DNA from 2 places in the Dyadobacter sp. HNCC25DJ186 genome. Region 1 is predicted to be linked to the other one. Evidence: riboswitches for the same ligand, from Rfam matches in the RefSeq annotation. Region 1 holds a riboswitch; the other holds the start of a gene.

The links. Region 1 has a riboswitch for S-adenosylmethionine ahead of AC1XUO_RS13220 (O-acetylhomoserine aminocarboxypropyltransferase/cysteine synthase family protein). Riboswitches for the same ligand answer to the same signal wherever they lie in the genome.
Region 2: another riboswitch for S-adenosylmethionine. It lies ahead of AC1XUO_RS27475 (peroxiredoxin family protein); the one in region 1 lies ahead of AC1XUO_RS13220 (O-acetylhomoserine aminocarboxypropyltransferase/cysteine synthase family protein).

The regions. Positions count from the first base shown of each region.
Region 1 is NZ_JBXHAS010000003.1:796,708-806,667, reverse strand. Features, by position in the region: gene AC1XUO_RS13265 (SusC/RagA family TonB-linked outer membrane protein) at 1-667, shown strand, start outside; gene AC1XUO_RS13260 (SusD/RagB family nutrient-binding outer membrane lipoprotein) at 679-2,166, shown strand; gene AC1XUO_RS13255 (immunoglobulin-like domain-containing protein) at 2,190-2,825, shown strand; gene AC1XUO_RS13250 (lipid-binding protein) at 2,838-3,485, shown strand; gene AC1XUO_RS13245 (amidohydrolase) at 3,668-4,966, shown strand; gene AC1XUO_RS13240 (four helix bundle protein) at 5,105-5,458, shown strand; gene AC1XUO_RS13235 (SDR family oxidoreductase) at 5,573-6,373, opposite strand; gene AC1XUO_RS13230 (S66 peptidase family protein) at 6,390-7,325, opposite strand; gene AC1XUO_RS13225 (DciA family protein) at 7,377-7,697, opposite strand; SAM riboswitch class I at 7,899-8,008, shown strand; gene AC1XUO_RS13220 (O-acetylhomoserine aminocarboxypropyltransferase/cysteine synthase family protein) at 8,198-9,502, shown strand; gene AC1XUO_RS13215 (homoserine O-acetyltransferase family protein) at 9,587-9,960, shown strand, end outside.
Region 2 is NZ_JBXHAS010000015.1:33,612-43,571, reverse strand. Features, by position in the region: gene AC1XUO_RS27480 (cysteine desulfurase family protein) at 1-683, opposite strand, end outside; gene AC1XUO_RS27475 (peroxiredoxin family protein) at 724-1,977, opposite strand; SAM riboswitch class I at 2,131-2,223, opposite strand; gene AC1XUO_RS27470 (sugar phosphate isomerase/epimerase family protein) at 2,461-3,306, opposite strand; gene AC1XUO_RS27465 (FG-GAP repeat domain-containing protein) at 3,348-4,538, opposite strand; gene rhaT (L-rhamnose/proton symporter RhaT) at 4,725-5,807, opposite strand; gene AC1XUO_RS27455 (T9SS type A sorting domain-containing protein) at 6,081-8,303, opposite strand; gene AC1XUO_RS27450 (UDP-N-acetylmuramoyl-tripeptide--D-alanyl-D-alanine ligase) at 8,442-9,749, shown strand; gene AC1XUO_RS27445 (hypothetical protein) at 9,830-9,960, shown strand, end outside.

The DNA.
Region 1 (9,960 bases):
GCTTGGTGCCATTTATTCTCCTGATGTTTTGCGTGACGAAGCAACGGGGGCAACCATTGTAAATCCTGAAACAGGCTTGCCTCTTGTTGATCCGAATGAACATTACAGAGGATCGATCAATCCTGACTTTACAATGGGTATCGGTACCTATGTTACATACAAAGGATTCAGATTAAGCGCAAATGCGGATTATCGGAAAGGTGGTGTGTTCTATTCTTACACTGCGCGTTTGAATTACTTCAATGGTAACGCTTATGAATCACAGTACAATGACAGAGAGCCATTCATAATTCCCGGATCTGTGGTACAAGCGTCTGACGGAAGTCTAGTAGAAAACACTACGCCGATTTCAAGATCTGACATGGCAACTTATTATGGTGTAAACAATGCTTACCAATACAACCATGTATTGCCTAAAACTTTCTTCAAACTGAGAAATGTAGCGCTGAACTATACTGTACCTAAAAGCTTCCTGGCAAAAATGCCAATCCGCGTGGCTTCTCTTGGGATATTCGGTCGTAACCTGGTGATGTGGACGCCTAAGAAAAACCATTACGTGGATCCTGAGGCAAATACATTCGGAACAGACCTTAAAAACCTTTATGGTGAATTTGCTGCCGGTCCGTCAACAGCCAGCTACGGTGTTCAGTTAAACTTATCATTCTAATTAGATCCAAAATGAAAAGTATATTAAAAAACAGTTTATTACTTCTCGGTGCGCTTTCGCTCGGTTCCTGCGAGAACTGGCTGGATGTGAATGAGGACCCGAATAACCCAACCAATGTTGCCCCTCAATATGTATTGCCAGTTGCTCAGGCATCGGTCATGGCGGTTACGGGTGGAAGTTTTGCGATTATTGGCGGTATGTGGTCCCAGCACTGGACGCAGGCAAACGTAAGTACGCAGTACAAAACGATCGATTCCTATGATTTGCAGCCAGCGGATTATAACAATGCCTGGACGGAAATGTATGCCGGCGGTTTGAATGACTTTGAAGATGTAAAACTTAAAGCAGCAGCAGCGGGGAACAATAATATGGTTCTTCAGGCTGTGGCAGGACAAACGTATGGCTACCAAATGCTGGCCGACTGGTTTGATAAAATTCCTTTGAGTGAAGCGTTACAGATCGAAGTGACCAAAACACCAAAATATGATGATGGTCCTGCGGTTTATGCAGAACTTATTAAAAGACTGGATGCTGCTCTGGTACTTGATTTTAATAACGGAACTTCAACGCAGGTTTCTTCAGATCTGGTTTTTGGTAAATTGAGCGGAGCGGAGCAGATTGCTCAGTGGAAACGTTTTGCCAACACGCTAAAATTAAAAATGTACCTGCGCCAGACAAGCAGTCCGAATTCAGCTGCTGCTCTGGCTGCAATTAAAGCGATGTTAGCTGCCAATACAGAATTTCTGACAACGGCTGCTTCGGTAACATCATTTGTAGATGAACCAAGCCGTAGTAACCCGCTTTATGAAAGTAATGTACGTCAGCTGAACACCGGGACGAATCTTCGTTTAAGTAAAACTTTGCAGTCGTATCTGGAAGCAAACAATGATCAGGCTCGATTGAATGCTTATTTTACTCCCGGAAGCTCCGGACAATTTGGACTTGCGCAGGGAAATTATGATGTAAGTACTACCGTTGTCGGTCCTAATGTCCCAAGTGTTACGAAGTTGTCTGCCACAGATCCTTTCTTCTTTTTCAGTCTTGATGAAGTTGATTTCATGCTTGCCGAAGCGCATTTGCGTTCAGGTAACGATGCACAGGCAAAAGCTTTTTATGATAAAGGAGTTGCTGATGCTTATGCAAAGTTCAACGTAACTTTTGATGCTTCTAAAATCGCTGCCGGCGGCGTTTATGCTTTCCCGACAACCGGTACAACCGAGGCAAAATTGAAAGCAATTATGATTCAGAAGTGGGTTGCGATGTACAAACAAGGTTATGAATCGTTCTGGGATCAGGCGCGTACAGGATATCCTGAGATTTCGCCAGTTGCTACAACAGACGAAGGTTATGTACCAGGACAATGGACTTATGCGATCAATGGTGTTACAGGAAAAGTATTCCCGAAAAGAATACTTTATACGGCTGCCTCACGTGATGTGAATCCGGGAAACACGCCGGCACCGGCAAAAGTTACTGACAAAATCTGGTGGATGAAGTAACCATTTTAATTCTAAAAACGATCATGATAAAAGGTATAAAATATATAGCCATAACAGTCCTTTCCGGCTTGTTATTCGCTTGCGAACCAGAGAAGGTTACCGAAGGGATTTCAGATATTACATTTTTCCCTATCATCACCCTGAAAGGCGATCAGTGGGCCGAAGTGCCGGTTGGTACAAAATATACGGATCCCGGCGTGGAGTCGAAGGAAAACGGTGAGGTAATCACTACGAAAATTACAGGAACTGTCGACGAAACGAAAGCAGGTGTATATGTAATTCAGTATGATGCTGTAAATAAGGACGGCTTTGCGTCAACAGAATACCGCTATGTCGGCGTTATCGATCCGGCTGTTGCAGGCACTGACATTTCCGGGGCATACAGAAGAAATGCCGGAGAGAATGGTATTTCAAATGTGTCGAAAATTTCCGGTAATCTTTATTATACTGATAATATTGGTGGTGTCGCTACGACCAATTCAGGCCTGGGGGTTTATTTTTATCACTATGCCAAAGGAAAATTGGGCGTTCCTTTTCAATTAACGCCCGGTAATTCCTTCTCGGCAACGAATGGAACTATCGTTGAAGGCACTCAGTATAGCTGGGTGGTCATCAACCCAGGTTACGGTACTGCCGTTCGTACATTTATTAAACAGTAACTAAGACAGATCATGAAAAAAATAATATATGCAGGAATTTTCTTTGTTGCGCTAGGTCTGGTTTCCTGTGACGCAGGGAACGAGCCAAGTATCGGAGGAACGGCAACGCAAAAAATAGCTGGTGAGTGGTTTTTGCAGTTAAGAGACGAGGCAAATGAGATCGTCGTTCCTTACGGTCTGGTAACAACGTCCAATACTGCTGCGAATGTTGCCTCTGAACTTTGGTTTGTAGATCATAGTTTTTTCGGTACGCAAACAAAGTTAACAGTTGATCCAAATGCTCTTACTTTTACTTCGACAGACGGTCCAAACATCGATTATGCACGTGCTGATGCCCCGGACGATTATCCGGTTGTCGCGATAGGTACTGTAAAAAAAGTAGTTTCTGGTGTGCCGCAAACCATTACAATTGCAAATGGTAAAGTATTGAAAGACGCATTTATCGCACCTTCGAAAGCAAAAACAGATAGTATGTTTTTGCAGATCACTGGAAAATATGTCGCTGATACATACCAGGCGAGTGAATACAAAATCACGACAGTCGATGGCGTAGCGGATACAACAGTGGTTTGGAAATTAACAGGCACAGCGATCGAATTGGACGGGCCTTATACATTAAGCGGTTATCGCCGTACAGGTTTCCGTGAAGATGAGCATTGATTGTTGTTGACAATGTCAAAGGCTTATTAAATATTTGAATAATTCTAAAAGGGGGCACATCGCAAGATGCTGCCTCTTTTTTTGTTGTGGTAAATTATACGAAGACTTGAAAACTAATAGCCAACCAGTGGTTTATTTCACTATTTTGGTAAAGTCTTTTAAAACCTTACGCCAATCACTTTATGAAAAAACGACTTTTCCTGATACTATCGCTTGGATTTTCTCCTGCTTTCGTTTTTGCGCAATCCGCTCTTTCTGCCAAAATAGATCAAAAAGCGCAGTCACTTGAAACTAAAATTGTCGAATGGAGACGGGATTTTCATCAGAACCCTGAGCTTGGTAACCGGGAGTTCAAAACGGCTGAAAAAATTGCGAATCATTTGAAAAGTCTGGGTATTGAGGTACAAACAGGCGTTGCCAAAACGGGTGTGGTTGGTTTATTAAAAGGTGGGAAACCCGGCCCTGTCGTCGCGCTTCGTGCAGATATGGATGGTTTGCCGGTTACGGAACGTGGAGATCTGTCATTCAAGTCAACGGTAACAACGGACTATAACGGACAAAAAGTGGGCGTTATGCACGCCTGCGGCCACGATACGCATATCGCAATTTTGATGGGTGTTGCAGAAGTTTTGTCTTCGATAAAGGGTGATTTGAAAGGAACTGTGAAGTTTATTTTTCAGCCGGCAGAAGAAGGAGCGCCGGAAGGTGAAGAAGGCGGGGCTAAATTGATGGTGGAAGAAGGCGTATTGGAAAACCCGAAAGTAGATGCGATTTTTGGTTTGCATATTAATTCGCAAACAGAAGTTGGGAAAATATCTTACAAACCGGGAGCTACCATGGCCGCGGTCGACTTTTTTACTATTGATGTAAAAGGAAAACAAACGCATGGTGCGTATCCATGGTCAGGCGTTGACCCAATTGTAACTTCTTCACAAATTGTGATGGGGTTACAAACCATCGTCAGCCGGAATCTTGACATTACAAAAGCACCTGCTGTGGTAACGATTGGCGCAATCAATGGCGGAATCCGTCAGAATATTATTCCGGAACAAGTGAAGATGATCGGGACGATCCGCACCTTCGACGAGGATATGCATGCACAAGTGCATAAGCGTGTAACCGAAATTGCTACGAATATTGCCGAAAGTGCCGGAGCAAAAGCGGATGTTGATATCAACACACTTTATCCGGTAACTTTTAATGATGTCCCTTTAACCGAAAAAATGATCGGAACACTGCAAAATGTGGCGGGAAAAGAAAATGTAAAATTAATACCAGCCGTAACCGGTGCCGAGGATTTTTCATACTACCAGCAAAAAGTACCAGGTTTTTTCTTCTTCCTCGGTGGAATGCCAAAAGGGAAAGATCCACTAACTGCCGCCGCTCACCATACCCCTGATTTTTTTATTGATGACAGTGGAATGGTATTGGGCGTTCGTTCGCTGAGTAGGTTGGCGGTTGATTATATGGAGAAGAAGTGATTTTAATGGTTAATTGTTAAGGGTTAATTGTTAATGATTTTGTTAATTTGGAAGCCATAATGCACCTAGGTTAGTGGAATAGGAGAAATTGTTGGTCACTTCTATTTCACGAGTACACTACACCTTGCACACACTAAAATGAGAGAAAACATTGTAAAAGAAAAGAGCTTTGCCCTTGCTGTTCGAATTGTCAGACTTTATCAGTACCTGTCCTTTCATAAAAAGGAGTATGTTTTATCAAAGCAATTATTAAGAAGCGGGACAAGCGTTGGTGCAATGGTTAGGGAGGCTGAACATGCTGAGACCAAACCCGATTTTCGCCACAAAATGGGAATTGCGCAAAAAGAAATCAACGAGACAATTTATTGGTTAAAATTATTGCTCGAAACTGAATATCTGACAAAGGAGCAATTCGAAAGCATCAACGCTGACTCAGTCGAAATAATTAAACTGCTAACATCAATCATCAAAAAAAGCAAGAATAATGGTTAATTGACGGGCTATAATATTTTAAAAATATTATTTGCTAATTTTCGCGAAGACGCAAACAAGTACGGAACGTGCCACATCCTTAACCATTAACCCTTAATCATTAACCATTAAAACTCATTCCGGCACATTCTTCCTCACCTGATCAAACAACAAATCCGGCAAAAAACGCTTCAAATAAATCGCTGCAACTTCTTTAAAACCACCAATATAAATTTCCTTCTTATCTTTTTTCACAGCATTCAGAATCTGTCTGGCGCATTCTTCCGGGGCGATACCGTTTTCCTGATTGCTGTCCATTTTTCCGAATTTCCCGCCTGTCTCATCCAACGCGTTTACGGAAACATTTGTCTTGATATAACCGGGACAAACAGTCGTTACCTTTATGTTGTCATTATAGCTTTCCGCACGCAGAGAGTCGTAGAAACCATGCAAAGCGTGTTTTGACGCGTTATAACCAGAGCGCATAATGGTTCCTATTTTGCCCGCTACGCTGCTGATAATAATAAAATGGCCGCTCTGCTGTTTGATCATATGCGGAAGAACGGCCTTTGTTAAAGCAACGGTACTGTAAAAATTGACATCCATCAGCTTTTTATAAACTTCCAGATCAGTATCCTTGATATAAGAGCGCTGACTCACACCCGCGTTGTGAACCATGATATCAATACGCTGAAATTTTGCAATAATTTGTCCCGCAGCTTCATTTGCTCTCTCAAATTCTGTTACATCCAGAGGAAGAATCATAACCGATGAATCTGGCAAACCTGTCCTAACTTTAACACGTTCCAGTTCTTCTTTTCTTCTTGCTGTCAAAACCAGTTTTGCTCCTTCTTTGGCAAATGCCATGGCAATCGCTTCTCCGATTCCTGATGATGCTCCGGTTATCCAAACTACTTTATTTTGGAAAGTGTCCATTTTATTAGTTTCTGTTTTATATAATCGTAGGCGCGGAAGATAAAAAGTGCAGCTCCACGCCATCTTTATTCACATCCAGATAAGCATTCAGTCCGACTCCAATCGCCCGGTTATCGGCTATATGGCCAACAGGAAAATCGAAGGAAACCGGATATTCGAATTCTGCAATATGCTCCTTGATAATCTCGTAGGCAGTTTTTCCGAACGAAGGATTTGAATTGTCGCGCATGTCAGTAAATTGTCCAACGATCAAACCTGCCAGATGACTTAACTTCCCAGCCCTTTTCATCTGGATCATCAAACGGTCAAGATTGTAGAGATATTCGTTTACATCTTCAATAAACAGAATCTTTCCTTCGGTATCAATTTCTATTTCCGAGCCGATCATGTGCGCAAGCAAACAAAGATTGCCACCAACCATTTCGGCCACAGCACTGCCCGTTGTATTAAAGGCATGAGGTGTGACAGAATATCCCGGAAGTTCGCCGAATAATATTTGCCGCAAAGATTCCGCGGCTTTTTCGGCACCTTCCAATGTCATGGATTTTACCATAGGCGCATGAATTCCGGCATAACCCAACTGATATAACTGAGAAAGTACGACGGTGAGATCACTAAAACCGACAATCCATTTTGGAGACTTCAGGAAATTGGCAAAATCAATTTTATCAATAATCCGAGAACAACCATATCCGCCACGTGCTGCAATAACTGCTTTGATGGATGGATCGTCAAGCATCATTTGCAAGTCTTCGAGCCGGTCTGCGTCACTGGCGGAAAACTGATTGAAGGAAGATTTTAAAGTTTTTCCTTCAACAACTTTTAATTTCCATTGATCTTCGAGAAGACTGATTCCCGGCAGTAAATCTTCATAGCGGATACAACTGGCGGGTGCAACAATCCCTATTTTATCACCTGGTTGTAAAAACGGCGGAATTTGGATGGTGGACATAAAATAATTAGGCAGTGACGATGGGCTGTTAGCAGATTTGCTGGTTTGATATTAGATGAACACAACATCTTCGACAAGGTCCGATTTCATTTCCCGGTTAATCAGTTCGATGATCTTGGATTTTGCACGAACAAGTTCGTTTCGTAAAGGCGCAGATTCGATCTGAAGAAAGAGGATCCGGTCTTTAATGTAAATATTCTTTGTTCTGGAAGCGATGGCCGATCCCATGATTTTATCCCAATGTGCCACAACATAAGACTGGTCAAACCTGCTTCTGAGCTTGTAACGGTCAAGCATTTGATCAATCGCTTCTTTCAGCGGAGTAATCCCAGGTTTTCTGGAAGATTTTTCTTTGTCGAAACGATAATGTATGGCCATAAACAGATACTTTGGACAAAGATATAATAAAGCGACGAACGTCGGAAGTTAAAGTTTTTGAAACACTTAAAACTTGGGCATAACGAAATTTTGAATTTTCGTTTACATCAAATTTTCTGCGGGATATTTGTTTTTCCGCGCTTCCGGGCTTATTATTGCAACATCAAGTCAATTCGCTTTCACTTTTCAGCGGTTGATTTATAAAGAAGAGGCGAGAGAATGGGCTCTACGAACCTCTGGCAACCTACTCCTGCGTCGGAGAAAGGTGCTAATTCCCACCTAAGCTGTTTTAGGAGATATAAAATCAAACGCGCATGAACTTATTACAAGAAAATTCCGCTAGCCGGAGGGCTTTATCCTCATATCTGGTTTTGATCAGCAAATGCTTTTCAACACGATTTCCGTATGCCGTTTTACCATCAGAACGATGTCGGTTTCTACTGAATTTTGCCATTACGAAATATTTGCCGCACAAATAATCCTTACAAACAGTTATGTCAAACACAGCTTATCAGTTCGAAACATTACAACTTCATGCAGGTCAGGAGCCTGATCCGGTAACACATTCACGTGCTGTTCCTATTTATCAAACGACTTCGTATACTTTCGATAGCTCTGAGCATGGGGCGAATCTTTTTGCGCTGAAGGAATTTGGTAATATCTATACCCGGATCATGAATCCGACGACCGATGTTTTTGAAAAAAGACTTGCAGCGCTGGAAGGTGGCGTGGGAGCTTTGGGTGTTGCATCCGGTCATGCAGCACAATTTCTTGCCATCAATAATATTACAACAGTCGGTGACAATTTCGTAACGACTTCGTTTTTGTATGGAGGAAGTTACAACCAATTTAAAAATTCGTTCAAAGGCATCGGTGTTGAGGCGCGTTTTGCTGACGGCGATGATGTTTCAAGTTTTGAAAAATTGATTGACGACAAAACAAAAGCGATTTATCTGGAAACGATTGGTAACCCAAGTTACAGCATTCCGGATTTTGAAGCTTTTTCTGCACTGGCGGCAAAATATGACCTGCCAATTATTGTGGACAATACTTTTGGTGCGGGCGGAGCAATTTGCCAGCCTATCAAATGGGGCGCTCATATTGTTGTGGAATCGGCTACAAAATGGATCGGCGGACATGGTACGACTATGGGCGGCGTTATCGTCGATGCCGGAACTTTTGACTGGGGAAATGGAAAATATCCTCAGTTTACAGAACCATCGGGAAGTTATCACGGATTAGTTTTTAATGATGTTTTTGGTAAAAATGGTCCGTTTGGGAATATTCAGTTTATCATCCGCGCACGTGTTGAAGGTTTGCGTGACTGGGGTCCGTCTCAAAGTCCGTTCAACTCATTCCTGTTATTACAGGGATTGGAAACATTGACTTTGCGTGTCGAGCGTCAGAGCGAAAACGCACTGGCCGTCGCGAGCTGGCTGGAAGCACACGATGATGTGGAATATGTAAATTATCCTGGTCTGGCAAGCAACAAATACAAGGCGCTTGCTGACAAATATTTGACAAGAGGTGCCGGTTCTGTTCTGTCTTTTAAACTAAAAGCAGGAAAAGAAGCAGCAGATCGTTTTGTGAACTCCGTGAAACTGACGAGCCATCTGGCTAACGTTGGCGACTCGAAAACTTTGATCATTCATCCGGCAAGTACTACCCACTCGCAGCTTTCCGAGACGGCGCAGGTAAGTGCAGGTGTTGCTCCGGGATTACTCCGGTTGTCCGTTGGAATTGAACATATCGATGATATAAAAGCAGATCTTCAGCAGGCTTTCGAGGCTGTGAAGTAGTGAATTTGTTATGAAGTGAATGGTTGAAATTCACTTCACAACTTTTAAATAGTTGTAGAATTTAAACTTTGTGCTCTGGCACGTATGCAAGCGGAACAAAAGATTTTTAGATATCCCTACGCTTATCCATTAGAGTTGGGACGTGAACTGCCTGGTTTTGAATTATCGTACACCACCTACGGTACCCGAAATCCGGAAGATGATAATATTGTCTGGATATGTCATGCATTAACCGGAAACTCCAATGCCGCTGAATGGTGGGATGGCTTGGTTGGAGAAGGTAAATATTTCAATTCAGAAAAGGATTTTATTATCTGTGTGAATGTCCTTGGGTCGGCGTATGGTTCAACAGGACCGCTTTCCATTAATCCAATAACACAAAAACCTTATTTTCGAGACTTTCCAACAATTACTGTAAAAGACGTTGTCGGAACATTGGAAATTCTTCGTCAGGAACT
Region 2 (9,960 bases), on a different contig from region 1:
TGACCGCCACCCAGAATCCGGGGTTTTAACTTATGCCTTTTATTAATATAAACGAACCCTACCCCTTTTGGTCCGTGAAACTTATGGGCAGATCCTACCAAAAAATCGACCGGATATTCATTAAGGTTTAGTTGGACCTTCCCGATTGTCTGGGTCGTGTCTGTATGAAAAGCAGCATTATATTTTTTTGCCAATCTGCTTATCGCCTGGATGTCAGTAAGATTTCCTATCTCATTATTTCCGTGCATTAAACTGATCAATGATTGGGGATTGGCAGCTAACAACCTTTCCAGATGTTCAAGATCAACGTTTCCCTTTTTGTCCAACTTGACATAACTGATCTCAATATCACCTTCTCTTTTATGTTTGAGAAGCGGTTCTAAAACAGCTTTGTGTTCAATTTTACTGGTAATTGCGTGGGTCAAACCATATTCTCTAATCGATTCTGACAAAGCCAGGTTGTTGCCCTCCGTTGCGCCGGAAACAAAAAATATTTCTTCGGGCGTCACATTCAGCAACTTTGCTATTTTCTGGCGCGACTGATCTATCACTTCCCTGACTTTCCGGCCAGCCCAGTGACTTGACGAAGGATTTCCAAAATTTGTTGTCAAATAAGGCAGTAGTGTTTCAATTACCTCAGGATCAACGGCGGTTGTCGCAGCGCTATCACAGTAAATTTCCATAGTAAGGTTTTTAGTTTGAAGATTTTAACTTGAGTATTTTTCAAGGAAGAGGCTCAGCAATAAGTTTGGCAAGATCTGCATTCCATTTTTTCACATAGTCATCATAAAACTGGCCGGTTCCTTTTCCCGAAAATCCGGTGTGAATTTCTTTTACCTTACCGTCACGACCCACAATGATCGTCGTCGGGAAAGCTAAAAATTCTTTCAAAGCGACCAGTTTTTGTGCAACAACCTCTTTGTCTGCTTTACCTGCAAAAAGCAAATCGTACTGAATATCGTAGCGGTTTTTTAATTTCGTCAACGTCTTTTTAGCGAATTCAAGATCGTCTTTTGCTTCAAAAGCCAGACCGATGACCTCAACGCCAAGGTGTTTTTTTTCTTTATACCAGGGTGCCATAAACTGAACCTGATCGATACAATTCGGACACCAGGTTCCAAGCAATTCAATAATCACCACTTTTCCCTTGTATTTTTCATCACGCAGCGAAACCTGATTTCCACTCAGATCCGGAAATGTAAAGTCCAGTTTATCGTAACCCGGCTTCAGAAAAGTCAGTGCGTAGGCGTCAGCAAGTGCTGCATTGTCATCTTTGATACCGCTGAATTTCGTCGGTGTAGCGCCTGCTCCAATCGCTCCTTCAATTGTTTTTCCGTCAATGATTTTTCCTTTTACATAAGAAGGACCGGATCCGGTAAATCCGGAAAGTACAAATTCATCGCCCTGAACATTACCCTGCAACTCGCGGCTGTCACCCGTGATTGAAAGAATGATACCGTTCAAATTATTTCCCTTCTGCTCAAAAACAGCTACACGGTCAGCCGTCGGCTTATCACCTTGAATTTTTATGAGCCATTTTCCGCTAATATCAGCTGTTGGTTTTATCTCTTTTCCCGGTTCGACAAAACGGTAGGCCTGCCCCGCCTGCGCTCTAAAAGGAATTACCCGGCCAGCACCAGGTACCAGACTTCTGTGAGCACCGGTTAAACTTCCGTCCTTTTCTATTTTGGCAAAAAGTCCGGCTTCGAAAGTATTGAGCGTAACCAGAAGAGAATCCGGAGTGATGTATTTTGCACTGAAATCATCACGTCTGTCTCCGTTGACGGCCGTGACAACGAGCTCGTCGCCCTGCCTTTTTTTTACTTCAAAATTAAAGGGAACGTCCAATGCGCCAACTGTAAAAACGCCCCGCCAAATCCCTTCCTTCACCTGGGTATTTTGCGCCTGAGATTTAACAGATACTGCTGAATACAAAACTGATAACGCCAGGATTAATAATAAACGATTGATTTTCATACAGCTAAATTTTATCTAAATCATTAATATATATTCTCTACCATCTAACTAGACAAATATGAAATAATTAAACCCTGTGCCAGTCTGTTTTCTTCCAACAAGAAAAATCTGTTGCAAACTGCTGGGTACTATTCTAATTCAGTGGATTCTAAAGATTTATTATTAGAATTAGGTTGGGGCACCTTATGAGTCATAGGTTGCCAGAAGATCATTGAGCCTAACCTCTCCCTTCGTTCTTTATAAATCTACTATTTCGATAGACAAAGTTGTGGTATAAAAAATTGCTGTGCAAATATTTTCTTAAAAATTTTTAACAATTTAGGATTCGGGAGAAACGATGCTACAACAGAAGATTTTGCATTGATATGTTTCTAAAAAATAGTTGCGAAGTTTTTTTTACCTCTACCATGTAAGACATATAAGCTAACCTATGTATTGCAGTATAATCGTAGGTTAGCAAATATGTCTTAGATGGTAAAAAAATTATAAGTTTAATGATTTGAGAAATTTTAAACCTTCGGTCGCGATCGACTCTTTGGACGGTTCGATTTTGCGCCAGATGGATGCTGCCTTAGCGATGATTTTTACATCTGGTGTAAAAGATTCTATGACGATATCGCCCAGATAATCGATTTTATCGAGCGCAACAAATATTCTTTCCCAATTGATCTGGTCTCCGCCAGGAGTCCCCCGGTCGCTGCCGGATGCGTGAAGAAGTGCCAGTTTTTTTCCAGCTCTCAGGATTGCCAGCGCCGGATCTTTTTCTTCAAGATTCATGTGGAAGGAATCAAGATGGACATAAAGCGAAGCAGAGTCGACATCTTTAATAAGGTTCATTGCCTGCTCACAGGTATTAATAAAATCTGTTTCATAGCGGTTTAATGGCTCGATTGCCAATTTAACCTGTTGTTTTTCAGCTTCGTCACAGAGCGTTTTTAAATGTTTTACAACGGTGAGCCATTGTTTTCTATGCTCATCTTCGGTTACCAGTTCTGCTCTTCCCACCGCTGAGTAAATCGGGCCGGCAACGAGAGAACTTCCTAAAACCGGTGCTATATCAATCAACTTTTTAATGTATTCCAGGGAAACAACCTGCTCCTTCCGGTTTCCACGCAAGTCGCGGCCAGGGCCGGTGGCAGCACAAACGGATCGGCATTCGAGTCCGTTATCGTCCAATGCTTTTTTGATCATAACCGGATCGATATTCGCCGGATCTTCAACTGCAATTTCTACAAAATCAAAACCCCATTCTTTAAACTTTGGAAAAAAACTCACACTCTCGTTTGTAAATGGAGAGGAAAACAGATAGGTATTAATACCGAATTTCATGAATATGGAATTGAAAGTGCGTAACTGGCGACAATTTAAAATTATTTTGTACTTCGATTCTCAAAATAATGAACACCCTTTTTATTTCCAACAATGATGTCAGGTAAGCCATCCTTATTCATATCCTCAACTTCAACATGCAATCCAGCCCCAGCTTCCGTGTCAATCTGATGCGCAATCCATGTTGGATTTTTACCTGGTTTTAATTCATACCAGTAGGTAAGTGACGCATCCTGAGCACCCGGGTCACCACCATTGTGGGCATACCAGCGCTTTCCTGTTATCAGGTCCGGAACTCCATCCCCGTTCATATCCTTGAATCCCAAACCATGCGATTGAGAAAACTCTCTGCCAATTTCATGTTCCGTCCATGTTGTATTTCCCTGCTCGTCTTTTCCCTGTTCATGCCACCAAACGCCGTAATTGTGCGCTGACGAGCTAAGCACATCATTTAAACCATCCTTATTAACATCGTAAACATACATTTGTGCACAATCCTGGCTCAGATTGGCGGGATGAAATTTCCAGTCCCGGGTTTTGGGATTTCCCGATCCTTCCCACCAGCCATTTTTTACAAGCACATCCGATTTGCCGTCTCCGTTGATATCACCATAGCCAAGCCCGTGCGTATACATGTGCGTTGCAAGTTCCGGGTCACTGCTAATTATATGCTTCTCCCATTCATAACTTCCTTTTTTTCCGGGTTGGCTCAACCATATTACTTGTTTGCTCTCAGGAGCATTCGCCAGCAAATCCAGACGTCCATCGCCGTCAATATCAACAAACATAGGAGATTCATTTCCGATAGACGGATAAATCTGCCGGGCAATCCAGTGCCCCGGTTTTCCCTTAGGATTTTCATACCATACCGCAGGTTTTGCGGCAATGTCAATACGTATCAGATCAACCCAACCATCCTGGTTTACATCAGCGCTAAAATCTAAAAATGAATCGCTGTAACCGTCTTTCCATGAAAAAGTTTTTGGAGGCATAATTTCATGCTTGGTCCATTTAGGTGCTTCGAACCAGAAAGCACCGGAAAGAATATCCTTTTTCCCATCTTTGTTGACATCCCCGATAGCAGCTCCCTCCGCAATAAAGTCGGTTGTGACCACATGTTTTTCGAAACTTGTTGGCCGTGCCTTTTTCTGAGCAAATAAGGAGGATGCTCCAAGAATTAATATGGATGTCAGACAAAACAGACTGATATACCTTTCAAATTTCATTCTCATAGCGATTCAGCATTTTGGTTCGTTTACATAAGTATTATGCACTAAAATTATACCTGAAAAGACGATCTTATATTTACGAATATTGGTCAACCAGAATCATCGGCAATAATTTGCAAAAATGGCCGGATTATACCCAAAGGTACGTCCCGGCCAATCCATTTTCTTCTGTAATTTTATTAACAAACATTACTCATGCAGGTAATTTCCGTATCCTACAATTAATACCGATAATACGATAACCAAAATTCCTGCAATGATTGTATTTAACGTTTTCTTAGTAACCCCTTTCCATTCTTTCAGGACAAGGCCCCAGGTATTTGCAATCAAAATGATAAATGCCATATGCAGAATCCAGGAACTTGCCCCATTACCTAATTTGCTTTCACCCATTCCATAAAAGAAAAATTGCAAAAACCAGGTCGTGCCGGCAAGGGCTGAAAAGATGTAGTTTGACAGGAGCGGCGTACTTTTATCCGTATAATTACTGAACGTCTTATTGCGCGCATTCAGCAACATACACCAGATAAAATTTGTCGTTAAACCGCCTAAAAGGATAATAATATAGGTTACATTATTTTGAAAAAGAAAATTTCCCTGGCCAGGATTTGACGCCTGCCAAATCGCGTTCGCTTCGTCTGCCATTACTTTTCCGGCATCAATACCAAACGCAAAACAAGCACTCAAAATACCTGAAATAATGGAAACGGTTAGCCCTAAACCGATCTTGAATTCAGTATTGCCATCAGAAACAATACCACTTTTTTTCAGGTCGTTGTCTTTCATGGCACCAGCTTTCCCGCAAATGATAATTCCAATCACGCAGACAAGCAGTCCCAACAAAACCATTTGTCCCCAATCGCTGGTAATCAAATCTTTGATGGAATCCTTTCCCGGCGTTGGTTCAAATAAATAATATACCGACGGAATCAGTGCACCGAAAACGGAACAAAGTCCGAGGATAATTGAACTACCGAGCGATACCCCCAGATAACGGACACCCAAACCATAAGTCAAACCGCCGATTCCCCAAAGCACGCCGAAGAAATAGGTGAGAAATAAAATGCCGCCATCGGTATGCGCGATGATGTCCATATAACCCGGAATGGTAAGATATGCAGCAAGCGGAGGAACGATCAGCCAGGAAAATAACCCACCGACAATCCAGTACGTTTCCCATGCCCAACCTTTTACTTTTTTGTAAGGGATATAAAAACTGCCGGAAGCAAAGCCACCAATAAAATGAAAAATGACACCAAGAAGTGCTTGCATGAGGTTACAGGAATTTAGTGTTTTTATGGTCAATGAATATATAATGCCAACTATATCATTCATTTAACCGGTAAATTGCCATCCCTAGGGAAATAGCGCATCCTGTACCGTACTGCTCCAAATAAGGTTTTTCGAATTAAGTTTTAAATAATTCCGCGGTTGCAGTAGGGTAAGTAACTGAGAACAAGTATATACTTAGAAAATCAGATATTTATAATTTGGGAGCATTTTTAGAATTAAATCAATTCAGCATTAATCACTTACACAGATCTGCTACTGAATAACAATCTTCCTGACAACGTTTGCCGAGCCGGTATTGAATTCCAGAAGATATAAACCAGGCATCCATTTTGAGGTCGAAATCTCCTTCTCCTGATTTGCTCTGACGGGTACATCTTTCTGAATCATGATACCATTAACAGAAAATATTGTGACAGTCGCGTTTTGGGTAGAGAGCACTTTAACAAATTCTCTGGCCGGATTTGGATACACTTTTACACTTTGCTCAATCGGCGGTTCAACGGGTGTTATGGTTATATTCAATTTATTTTGAAGCAACCTTAAACCTCCTGCTCCGTTACCGATGGCGATATCCGGTTTTCCATCGCCATTATAATCTCCTGCTGCCGCATATAAATAAGCTCCGAAAAGTGGCGAGGCGCCTGTGCCGTTATAATCAATCAGCGAACTTTCCCGCTCCGTCCAGCTGCCGAACTCTGCTGAGTGAAAAATTCTTAATTTCCCGGAAAAGTCTACCGTCACCAGATCTTGCCTGCCATCAAGGTCAACGTCTGCAATGGACAACTGAACATTTCTTCCATCGTAATTCGGCGTGATTCCTGCAAAAGCTTCGGTTTGCAACTGTAAGGAAAATTGTGAATTGGTACCTGTATTTTTATAATAATTAACATTTCCCTGCGGTTTTCCTACCAGCAAATCCAGATCTCCATCGTTATTTACATCATAAAAAAGCGGATAATCAGCAATTTGCGATTGCGCGGGCATAGCAATGGCCACCATTTCCGAAGCATTCAATTGAACTGCTTGTCCTTTCGCTGCCTTGTTCGGGATATAATAATAAGCCAAACCACGAATTGTCGTTCCGGCGAAACCAAGATCAGGAACACCGTCACCGCTAAAATCTGCCCATTGTGGTTTTAGATTGTACATATCCAAAGCCGCCGGAATATTCAGATAATTATCAGAAGCAATTTCGTAAGCCGGATTTAACTTATCTCCTATATTTCGAAGCAACCAGAAACGCCCCCGAAAATTATTTCCATCCCGTGTTCCACCGGCTCCGACGACCATATCCAGATCACCGTCGCCATCCACATCGAAAAACGAAGGCGCGGCATTTTCGCCTACATCCAGCATTTGATCCTGAAGAAAGTTCTTTTGCACAAGATTGAAACTGGCGTTATCACTTGTACCAGCATTGTGATACAACCAGTTTGACGATTGGTAATTCATCAGATTTCCTTCATTGTTCGGCACATTTGGCGCAGCGATCAAATCCTTAATGCCATCAAAATCGACATCTTCGTAATAAGCGGATGGGAAGATGTAGAATGAAATCGGATCAACGGAGGGATAATTATGTGTATAACTCGTAAAGTTGGCGATGAGATTTTCACCGGTATTTTTCAAAAATGAGATATGGTCATTGCTTACATGACCGATGATCAGGTCTTTTTTTCCATCACCGTCAAAGTCGTGCAGCAAAATTGAATTGCCGGCGTGCATAACCCGTCTTGGTGAATTATTGACAACGCCGCAGTCTTCGCCCAACACAAAATCCTCTCCGTTACCTTTGTGAAAATTACCCCAGCAATTTCCATTTCTTTTGTAAACCAAACTATCCGGAACGTTGTAACGCTCCATGCTCATGTTCTGGTGGAATTCAATATATGCGCCTTGTGAGTCAAAGGTAATTACGTCCAGATCTCCGTCATTGTCAAGATCAACTATACCCGGAATGTCCTGGCTGGAAACCTGCAAATTCACCAAACCAGAAAAACCCTCTGTATATAATCCATCTTTGATAAGTTTCCAGGACCAGATTCCGCCATCCCGCATCTGCCTATAAATCTTTATTCCAAGTGGGGTAAATGTAAAAAGATCCTTGTAACCATCGTTGTCATAATCAGCGAGGATCATCCAGTTATCAATTTTAGGAAAACGATATTGATAAACTGGCGCATGTAACCAGGCCTTTTTTTGCGCATTTGCCGGATCGACGCCGGCAAGGAACGTAGAAATATTACCGCTCGTTCTCTCGAAAACGATGAGATCTTCAACGCCGTCGCCGTTCAGATCCATTTTTGTATACTGCGCAGCATTCAAACCACCCGCCCAGGGATTGATCAACTTTTTGCCATTCGCCGAAAGCGCGGTGGTCGTATCCATTTTAAACCTGGCATTTTGAGCCTGGCTTTGGGAAATCAGAATAACCGAAAATATAAAGAATAACAGGCAGGTAAATTTCGTACGCATCGTTGAATAATAATCTATTAATTTTGTCAGCCCGCCGGGCCGATCATAGCTACCGTAAACGTAACGAAATTACAAAGCATTTGATTGAGCGAAACGGGCAAAGTTTATCAACCGATTTTTTACTTTCTGAAAATTCCCATGCATACCTCTCTGGAACAGCTTTACGATATTTACCTGGAAGGCCACACCATCAGTACCGACACCCGTCTAATTACAACCGGCTGTATATTTTTTGCTCTGAAAGGAGATACTTTCGACGGTAATACCTATGCCGTAGAAGCATTGAAAAAAGGAGCTGCTTATGCAGTTGTGGATAATCCGGAGGTAGTAACAGGAGATAAATTTTTATTGGTCGAAGACGTACTAACAGCTCTTCAGGATCTTGCCCGCCACCATCGTAAAACATTTACTTTTCCCGTCATTGCTTTAACAGGCTCGAACGGAAAAACAACGACAAAAGAGCTGATTGCGAAGGTTTTGTCTATGAAATACAAAATTTACGCAACGAAAGGTAATCTAAATAATCACATTGGTGTACCATTGACGCTGCTTTCTATTGATGCGGCAAAATATGAAATGGCGGTCGTGGAAATGGGTGCAAATCATCAGGAAGAAATTGCATTGTTGAGCAGTATTGCACAGCCAACACATGGCTTGATCACAAATATTGGAAAAGCGCATCTGGAAGGTTTCGGCGGCGTGAAGGGAATTGTAAAAGGCAAAGGTGAACTTCTGGATTATTTGTCCAAAAAGAAAGGAACTGTTTTTGTCAATGTAGAAAATGAAGCTGTCATGGAAATGGTCAGCAAACGCAGAGCTTTTGGCGAAATTGTTTTCTATAACACAGAAAGCAGTTCCGTGAACCCGAAATTAATTCAGGAAAGTCCGGTGGTTACCTTTGAAGGAAACAAAGGAAAAATTGTTACTACACATATTCCGGGTCAGTATAATTTTGATAATATGTGTGCGGCGCTTGCCATTGGAAATCATTTTGGCGTCACGGACGAAGACGCTTACGAAGCCGTTGCTAATTATCAACCAGATAATAACCGTTCGCAAATCGTAAAACGCGGTACGAATACAGTTATTATGGATGCCTATAATGCAAATCCATCATCCATGGCAGCAGCGATTAAGAATTTTGCCAACATGGAAGCCAAACATAAAATGGTTATTCTGGGTGATATGTTCGAGCTGGGGGATGCTTCGGACGTGGAACATTTAGAATTAGGAAAACTGGTTGCAGATGCAAAATTTGATCTCGTTATTCTTACCGGAAAACACATGCAGGCCGCTCTGCCGGCATTACCAAAAGCTTACTATTTCCCTGATAAATTTTCACTGCATAACTGGGTGATGGACAATCCGCAACATGAAACGCTGATTCTTATAAAAGGATCAAGAGGAATGGCTTTGGAATCGGTTTTGAGTGTGATGGCACAGTAATGTTTTAATAGCACTGATAATGTATTTACCTGATTTTGACGAGATTGGTATTTCTTAGTATCTTTGTTAAAAAGCAAACTATGACTATCGAACGTCAAAATCAGGATATTATCATAAAAGCGAGCAGTTCAATCAACATGAATGCTATTCAAAAGCTTGTTGATTATATTAACGTTTTAGAAATTGTTTCTGAAAATAAAGGTACAGAGGA